DNA from 2 places in the Acidovorax sp. SRB_24 genome. Region 2 is predicted to be linked to the other one. Evidence: riboswitches for the same ligand, from Rfam matches in the RefSeq annotation. Region 2 holds a riboswitch; the other holds the start of a gene.
The links. A riboswitch is a leader RNA that binds a small molecule or an ion and turns the genes downstream of it on or off. The one in region 2 is predicted to bind glycine.

Region 1 (4,413 bases), on a different contig from region 2:
CAACTTCTCTTTTCATAGCTATCAACGCCCGTCGGTATTGCACCAACGGGCGTTTTCATTCCAAAACTCTGCTCTTTGGGGTGAGCATCCCGGCGCGCCCGTGCAGTCCCATGAAAAATCAATTCCTTACTTTTGAACGCTGGTGCACGTCGGTCGCCATGTGGGGCGCCTGCGCCATGCTCGCCATCGCGTCCGCGCTCGGCATGTTCCAGATTCTGATGCGCTTCGTGTTCGAGCAACCCGCCGAGTGGACCGAGGTGCTGATCCGCTTCAGCCTGATCTGGATGGTGTTCCTCGGCATCCCGGCGGCCTTCCGCCAGGGCGCCATGGTCAGCGTGGACGTGCTCTACCGCTGGAGTCCACCCCATCTGCAGCGCGTGCTGGAATGGGTCGTGGCGCTCGCCGCGCTCACGCTGATCGCCATCATCATCTGGTGGGGCTGGGACTACACCCAGCGCGGCGCCGTGCAGAGCATGGCGGGCCTCGAATCGGTGTCGATGTTCTGGGCCTATCTGGCGATGCCGGCCGGTGGTGTGTTCTGCGTGGTCGGCATCATCGGCAACCTGATCGATCCGCGCCGCATGGAACTGGAGACCGCGCAATGACCAGCGTCATGATCTCCACCATGGTGGTGTGCTTCGCGCTCACCGTTTCCGTTGCGGTGTCCATCGGATTGGCGGCCATCCTGGGCATCCAGGCGTCGAACGCGCACATGCTGATTTCCGTGAAGGAAATGTTCGGTTCCATCAACAAGTTTCCGCTGGCCGCCATTCCATTCTTCATCCTCGCCGGCAACCTGATGGAGACCGGCGGCATCTCGCGCCGCCTGGTCGAGTTCGCCAAGAGCATCGTCGGCGGCGTGCAGGGCGGCCTGCCCATGACCTGCGTGCTGACCTGCATGATCTTTGCGGCGGTCTCGGGCTCGTCGGTGGCAACCACGTTCGCCATCGGCGCCATCCTGATCCCCGCGCTCATCAAGCACGGCTACCCGACCAGCTACGCCGCCGCGCTGCAGGCCACGAGCGCCGAGCTCGGCGTGATCATTCCGCCGTCGATTCCGCTGATCCTCTACGGCGTGAGCGCCGAGGTGTCGATCGGCGAACTGTTCATCGCGGGCTTTGGCCCGGGCTTTCTCATCAGCGGCGCGCTGATGCTGTTCGTGTGGCTCTATTGCAAATGGAAGGGCTGGGGCAAGAACGACGGCACGGGGCGCATGCCGCTCGGCCGCGCCACGCTGCAGGCCGGCTGGGCGCTGCTCATGCCGGTGATCATCCTGGGCGGCATCTACGGCGGCATCTTCACGCCCACCGAGGCCTCGGCCGTGGCGGTGTTCTATGCGCTGGTGGTGGGCGTCGTGATCTACCGCGAGATCAAGCCCCAGGACCTGGCCGCGATATTGCGCAAATCGGTGCTCTCGTCGGCGGTGATCATGTTCATCATCGCCAACGCCGGGCTGTTCGCCTTCCTGATCACGCGCGCCGGCGTGCCCGACGCGATCGGCCGCTGGCTGCAGGAGGTGCTGCAGTCGCCCGCGCTGTTCCTGCTCGGGGTGAATGCGGCCCTGTTCTTGATCGGCATGTTCATCGAGACCAGCGCCGCCATCATCGTGCTGGCGCCCATCCTGGCGCCCGTGGCCCAGCATTTCGGCATCGACCCGGTGCACTTTGGCCTGATCATGGTGGTCAACCTGGCGCTCGGCATGATCACGCCGCCGTTCGGCGTTAACCTGTTCGCCGCCTGCACGGTGGCGCGCATCTCGCTCGACCGCATCGTCACGCACCTGCTGCCCTTTGTGCTGGTCATCCTGGCCTGCCTGATGGTCATCACCTACGTGCCCTCGCTGTCGCTCGCGCTGCGCGATCTGGTCTACGCAAAGTAGGTAGAATTCGCCGGTTCAGGAGAGAGTGCCCCGCCATTGCCTGGTGCGCGGTACCGCCGAAGGCGCAGGTGAAAACCAAACGCTCAGGCAAAAGGACTGACAAGCGCCCGCAGGGATGCGGGCGTTCCCTTGCTGGAGAGAGGTGGCCGCCCCAGCGGCCACCCACCGAAGGAGCAACCCCCGCGCTGTGCAGCGCCGGGCGAATCTCTCAGGTAAAGCGGACAGCAGGGCAAATCGCGTGGCCTGTGGGCCACGGCCCCCATTTGCCCTGGAGATCTCCATGTCCGCCACCGCCGCCGCCCCCTTGCTGACCACGCCGCTGAACGCGCTGCACCTCGAACTGGGCGCGCGCATGGTGCCGTTCGCCGGCTACTCCATGCCCGTGCAGTACCCCGCCGGCCTGATGGCCGAGCACCTGCACACGCGCCAGGCAGCCGGCCTGTTCGATGTCTCGCACATGGGCCAGCTGCGCCTGATCGGACCCGACGCCGCGGCCGCATTCGAAACCCTGATGCCCGTCGACGTCGTCGACCTGCCCGTGGGCAAGCAGCGCTACGGCCTGCTGCTCAACGACGCGGGCGGAATCATCGACGACCTGATGTTTTTTCGCGTGGCGCAGGACGAGATCTTCGCCATCGTCAACGGCGCCTGCAAGCTGGGCGACATCGCGCACATCCAGGCCCACATCGGCCAGCGCTGCCAGGTCATTGCGCTGCCCGACCAGGCCCTGCTGGCGCTGCAGGGCCCGCACGCCGCAGCCGTGCTCGCGCGCCTGGCGCCCGGCACCGACAAGCTGGTGTTCATGACCGGCGGCAACTTCCGCATCGCGGGCAGCGACTGCTTTGTCACGCGCAGCGGCTACACCGGCGAGGACGGTTTTGAAATCTCCGTGCCCGCCGCCCAGGCCGACACCCTGGCGCGCGCGCTGCTGGCGCAGCCCCAAGTCAAGCCCATCGGACTGGGTGCACGCAACTCGCTGCGCCTGGAAGCGGGCCTGTGCCTGTACGGCAACGACCTCGACACCAGCACCACGCCGCCCGAGGCGGGCCTGAACTGGGCGATCTCGAAGGTGCGCCGCAGCGGCGGCGCGCGCGCGGGCGGCTTTCCCGGCGCCGGCACGGTGCTGGCGCAGCTCGACGACCCCGCCCTGCTCACGCGCAAGCGCGTCGCCCTGGTCGCCAAAGAGCGCGTCCCCGTGCGCGAACCCGCCGTGCTGGAGAACCTGGACGGCCAGGCCGTCGGCCAGGTCACCAGCGGCCTGCTGAGCCCCACGCTGAACCAGCCCATCGCCATGGCCTATGTGCAGCCCGACTACGCCCCCGTTGGCACCGAACTGTTCGCCCTCGTGCGCGGCAAGCCCGTGCCCATGGTGGTGGCGCCCACGCCCTTCGTGCCCACGCGCTACCACCGCGGCTGACCGCAGCTGCGGGCGTGCGCCCATGCGTTTTTTGCCTGCGCCGCCCGTTACATTCCTGATTCCACCACTTTGACCGGAGAACTGTTCCATGTCCATCCATTACTCGCGCGACCACGAATGGGTCAACGCCGCTGACCCCCAGGCCGCCGTTGTCGGCATCACCGTGCACGCGCAAGACGCGCTGGGCGACGTGGTCTTCGTCGACCTGCCCGAAGTCGGCGCCACCTTTGCGCAGGGCGATGTCGCCGGCGTGGTCGAGTCGGTCAAGGCCGCGGCCGATGTGTTCATGCCGCTGAGCGGCGAAATCGTCGAAGTCAACGAAGCCCTGCGCGCCGACCCGTCGCTCGCCAACTCCGACCCGCTGGGCGCAGGCTGGTTCTTCAAGGTCAAGCTCAGCGACCCGGCGCAACTGACCGAGCTCATGGACGAGACCGCCTACACCGACTTCGCCCAGAACGCCTAACCCCCTTCCAGACTGGCCCTTCCCATGCCGATGCCCTCCGCCCTGCAGAACCTTTCGCCGCTCGGCGAGCTCGAAAACGCCACCGAATTCCTGCCCCGCCACATCGGCATCGATCCGGCCGACGAGGCGCACATGCTGTCGGTGGTCGGCGAGGCCTCGCGCCGCGCCCTCATCGACTCCATCGTGCCCCGTTCCATTGCGCGCAGCCGCGCCATGGACCTGCCCGCGCCGGTGACCGAGGCGCAGGCGCTGGCCGAACTCAAGGCGTTGGCATCGAAGAACAAAGTCCTGCGCAGCTTCATCGGCCAGGGCTACTACGGCACGCACACGCCCGGCGTCATCCTGCGCAACGTGCTGGAGAACCCGGCCTGGTACACGGCCTACACGCCTTACCAGGCCGAGATCTCACAGGGCCGCCTCGAAGCCCTGCTCAATTTCCAGACCCTGGTGTGCGACCTCACGGCCATGCCCATGGCCAACGCCTCCATGCTCGACGAGGCCACGGCCGCCGCCGAGGCCATGGCGCTGGCCAAGCGCTCGGTCAAATCCCGCAGCAACCGCTTCATCGTGGCCGGCGACGCGCACCCGCAGACCATCGAGGTCATCCAGACCCGCGCCCAGCCGCTGGGCATTGAGGTCGTGCTCGCTGATTCA
Region 2 (4,413 bases):
CTACCCGCTCGTCGATCTGCGGCGCGCCGGCTATTACGTCAAGGAATTGGTCTACCGCATTGAAGAGGCCGTGATCCGCACGCTCGCGCACTACGGTGTGACCGGGCACCGCGTGGCCCACGCCCCCGGCATCTACGTGCGCTTGGACGACCCGCGCAGCCATGCGCTGCTGCCGCAGCGCCCGCAGCACGGCGCCAGCGGCGCGCCCGACTTCGCGGGACTGGGCAAGATCGCGGCGCTGGGCATCAAGGTCAGTCGCCACTGCAGCTACCACGGCGTCGCGCTCAATGTGGCCATGGACCTCGAACCCTTTGCGCGCATCAACCCTTGTGGTTATGCCGGCTTGCAAACGGTGGACCTTTCTACAATCGGGGTCCACACCACTTGGGACGAAGCCGCCCAGGTGCTGGGCCAACAGCTCTGCACCCGGCTCGCTCCCTGAACCGCCTACACGCCATGAGCCCCCCTGAAGTCGTCCGCGAAGCGCAGTCCACCGAAGCCTACAACCCCCTGGCCAAGCAAAAGGCCGCCGCCAAGCTCTCGCGCATTCCGATCAAGGTCGAGCAGGGCGAAGTGCTCAAGAAGCCCGCATGGATCCGCGTCAGGGCTGGCTCGCCGACCACGCGCTTCTACGAGATCAAGGACATCCTGCGCGAGAACAAGCTGCACACAGTCTGCGAGGAAGCGAGCTGCCCAAACATCGGCGAATGCTTCGGCAAGGGCACGGCCACTTTCATGATCATGGGCGACAAGTGCACGCGCCGCTGCCCGTTCTGCGACGTGGGCCATGGACGCCCCGATCCGCTCGACCAGGACGAGCCGCTCAAGCTGGCCCAGACGATTGCCAAGCTGCGCCTCCAATACGTGGTGATCACCAGCGTGGACCGCGACGACCTGCGCGACGGTGGCTCGGGCCATTTCGTCGAATGCATCCAGCACATCCGCGCACTCTCGCCGAGCACGCAGATCGAGATCCTGGTGCCCGATTTCCGCGGCCGCGACGACCGCGCGCTCGAAATCCTCAAGGCCGCGCCCCCCGATGTGATGAACCACAACCTGGAAACCGCGCCGCGCCTGTACAAGGAAGCGCGCCCGGGCTCGGACTACCAGTTCTCGCTGAACCTGCTGAAAAAGTTCAAGGCCCTGCACCCGAACGTGCCGACCAAGAGCGGCATCATGGTCGGCCTCGGCGAGACCGACGAGGAGATCCTGCAGGTCATGCGCGACATGCGCGCGCACGGCATCGACATGCTGACCATCGGCCAGTACCTGGCTCCGTCCAGCAGCCACCTGCCGGTGCGCCGCTACGTGCACCCCGACACTTTCAAGATGTTTGAGGAAGAGGCCTACAAGATGGGCTTTTCCCACGCTGCCGTGGGCGCCATGGTGCGCAGCAGCTACCACGCCGACCAGCAGGCCCACGCTGCCGGTGTGTGAATGCCACCCCGCTGTGGTGGATGGAACAGATGAGAAGCGGGTGCGCACCGAGCGGCAAGTGCAGCGGCCCATCGCGCTTCCCGGCCTGAACGGCGTGCCGTGCAAGCGCACGAATGCGGTGGCAGCCGACGGAGGCCGACGGCACTGGCAGGCGTCCGTTACAATCGGCTTGTTTTGCGGGAGAGAGAGGCGCCTTGCGCCTCCGCCGAAGGCGCAAGCTCCCATCATCGCTCAGGCATACCGGACCGCAAAACCATTTCGCCGACTGGAGAGAGGTCACATACCGCACTTTGCGCGTTGATGACCCACCGAAGGGGCAGGCTGCTCGCGCAGCCGAAACTCTCAGGTAAAAGGACAGAGGGAGAGGCGCTCCAGGGCCCGCGGCACCGCGCGCCCTGCCTCTGAGGTGTCGTCCCCCGATGTTTTCGTTCCCTTGTTTCACGCTCGTCGAGCGGCCGGTTGCTGCTTGCCAGGGGCCGGCGTGCTGACCGCCATCTATCTGGTGGCAATCGTCGCCGAAGCCATGTCGGGCGCCCTTGCGGCCGGCCGTCGCAACATGGACATGTTCGGCGTCGCCGTGATCGCCTTTGTCACGGCGCTCGGCGGCGGAACCGTGCGCGACATGATCCTCGGCCACTTTCCCATCGGCTGGACCCAGCACCCGGAATACATCTACCTGGTGATTTCTGCCGGACTGCTGACCACGGTGGTGGCGTCCCACATGCAGCAGTTGAAGCGGGTATTTCTGGTGCTCGACGCCATGGGACTGATCGCGTTTTCCTTGATCGGCTGCAATGTCGCGCGCGAGATGGACTACGCCTTTCCCGTGGTCGTCATGTCCGGGATGATCACCGGCATTTTTGGCGGCATCGTCCGCGACGTCCTGTGCAACCAGGTGCCCGTGGTGTTTCGGCGTGAGCTGTATGCGGTCGTCTCGCTGATCGTCTGCACCGTGTTTCTTGCCCTGCTGGAGTTCGGCGTCGATGTCGATCTGAGCACGGGAATCAGCTTCGGGGTGGGCCTGGCACTGCGTCTGCTGGCGATCTGGCAAGGCTGGAAGCTGCCCACATTTTCCTTTCAGCAGCGCTGGGAATAGCGCAGCGCGCAGGCCCCTGGCGGAGCGCACATCGCCAACGCGGTGGCCAAACCCCTTCCCATGACCCCCAATACCCCCCCTGCAAAAACCCGTTCGCGATGGCCCTTTGTGGCCGGTGTGGTCATCGGGTTGTTCCTCTGCGCCACCCTCAGCGCAACGTACGGCCTCTACGTGCTGTGGCAACGCTTGCCCGCGATCGACCACCTCGCCGACTACGACCCCAAGCTGCCGATGCGGATTTATGCCAGGGATGGCAGCTTGCTGGCCGAGTATGGCCAGGAGCGGCGCGAATTTGTGCCGATCGAGCGCATCCCGCAGACCATGCGGCAAGCGTTGCTGGCGATCGAGGATGCCAGGTACTACGAACATGGCGCGGTGGACTTCTCGGGCCTGGCGCGCTCGGCCTGGCGCAATCTCCGGGCGGGAGAGCATGCCCAGGGCGGCAGCACCATCACGATGCAGGTCGCACGCGTTTTCTTCCTGAGCCGGGAAAAGACCTACAGCCGCAAGATCATGGAGATCCTGCTGGCCTACAAACTCGAATCGGTCTACAGCAAGGACAAGATCCTTGAGCTGTACATGAACCAGGTCTATCTGGGTGAACGCGCGTACGGATTCGCTGCGGCCGCGTCCATCTATTTCGACAAGACCCTCGATCAGTTGAGCGTTGCCGAGTCGGCCCTCCTCGCCGGACTGCCCAAAGCCCCCTCGGCCTACAACCCTGTGGCCAACCGCGAACGCGCCATCGTCCGCCAGCAGCACATCCTCCACCGCATGCGGGAACTCGGCCATCTGGACGGCCCTGCCCATGCGGCGGCCCGCGCCGAAGCCTTGGTGTTGAGGCCCCGCTCCCGTTCCATCGTGCCCAGCGCCGCGTATGCCGTCGAGCAAGCGCGCCAGATGATGGTCGCGCAATATGGCGACGGCGCCTATTCGATGGGGCTCGATGTGCACACCACGATCAGCCTGCCCGAACAGCAGGCCGCCTCGCGCGCGTTGCGCAGGGGCCTGGTCGATGCCCAGGGCCAGCGCGGCTATGCCGGGCCGGAAGGTCGTGCCAGCGCGCCGGTCCGTGGCGGCGATCTGCCAGCGATCCGGAAGGCGCTCGCGCCCTACCGCGACAGTGGGGCGTTGCGCGCAGCCATCGTGCTGGAGGCCTCGGACACGGCAGGCATCGTGGCGGCCTTGCGCGACGGCACACCGGTCCACATCGCCCGCAAAGCGCTGAGCGCCAGCGCCCGCCGCGCCCTCATGCCGGATGCGCCAGCGCGCACACGCATCGGCCCGGGCGCCGTGGTCCGCGTGCTGGCCGATGCGCAGCAACGGTGGCACTTGAGCCACCTGCCGAAGATGGAGGGGGCGCTCGTGTCCATCGATGCCGAGTCAGGGGAGATCCTGGCGTTGACGGGCGGCTTCGACTTCCGGTTCAACAATTTCGACCATGCAGTGCAGGCGGTGCGCCAGCCGGGCTCGACCTTCAAGCCTTTCGTCTTTTCCGCGGCGCTGGAAAAAGGCTACTTTCCTGGCACCCTGGTCGACGATACCCAGCGGGTGGTCACCCCCTCGGCACGGGGCCAAAAAGCCTGGAGCCCGCGCAACTACGGCGGCAACTATGAAGGCTTCATTTCGGCCCGGCGGGGCTTGGTGCGGTCCAAGAATCTGGTTGCCGTCAATCTGATGCAGGCGGCGGGCGCGGAGTATGTGCAGCAGTTCGCCTCCCGTTTCGGGTTTGTGCCTGAACTCAACCCTCCTGGCCTGCCGCTGGCCTTGGGAGCGGGAGCGATCACGCCCTTGCAACTCACGCAGGCCTATGCCGTGTTTGCCAATGGCGGGGCCCTGGTCGAGCCCCGCTTGGTCAGCAAGGTGAGTGAACGCAATGG

Region 1: it holds a riboswitch for glycine, as region 2 does, so the genes downstream of both, gcvT (glycine cleavage system aminomethyltransferase GcvT) here and B2J89_RS04760 (trimeric intracellular cation channel family protein) in region 2, are expected to answer to the same signal.

What each region holds. Positions count from the first base shown of each region.
Region 1 is NZ_MWOM01000002.1:21,272-25,684, forward strand. Features, by position in the region: gene B2J89_RS00770 (TRAP transporter small permease) at 111-605, shown strand; gene B2J89_RS00775 (TRAP transporter large permease) at 602-1,879, shown strand; glycine riboswitch at 1,886-1,988, shown strand; glycine riboswitch at 2,002-2,114, shown strand; gene gcvT (glycine cleavage system aminomethyltransferase GcvT) at 2,160-3,296, shown strand; gene gcvH (glycine cleavage system protein GcvH) at 3,385-3,759, shown strand; gene gcvP (aminomethyl-transferring glycine dehydrogenase) at 3,784-4,413, shown strand, end outside.
Region 2 is NZ_MWOM01000009.1:19,651-24,063, forward strand. Features, by position in the region: gene lipB (lipoyl(octanoyl) transferase LipB) at 1-442, shown strand, start outside; gene lipA (lipoyl synthase) at 457-1,437, shown strand; glycine riboswitch at 1,605-1,695, shown strand; gene B2J89_RS04760 (trimeric intracellular cation channel family protein) at 1,919-2,533, shown strand; partial or broken gene B2J89_RS04765 (PBP1A family penicillin-binding protein) at 2,594-4,413, shown strand, end outside.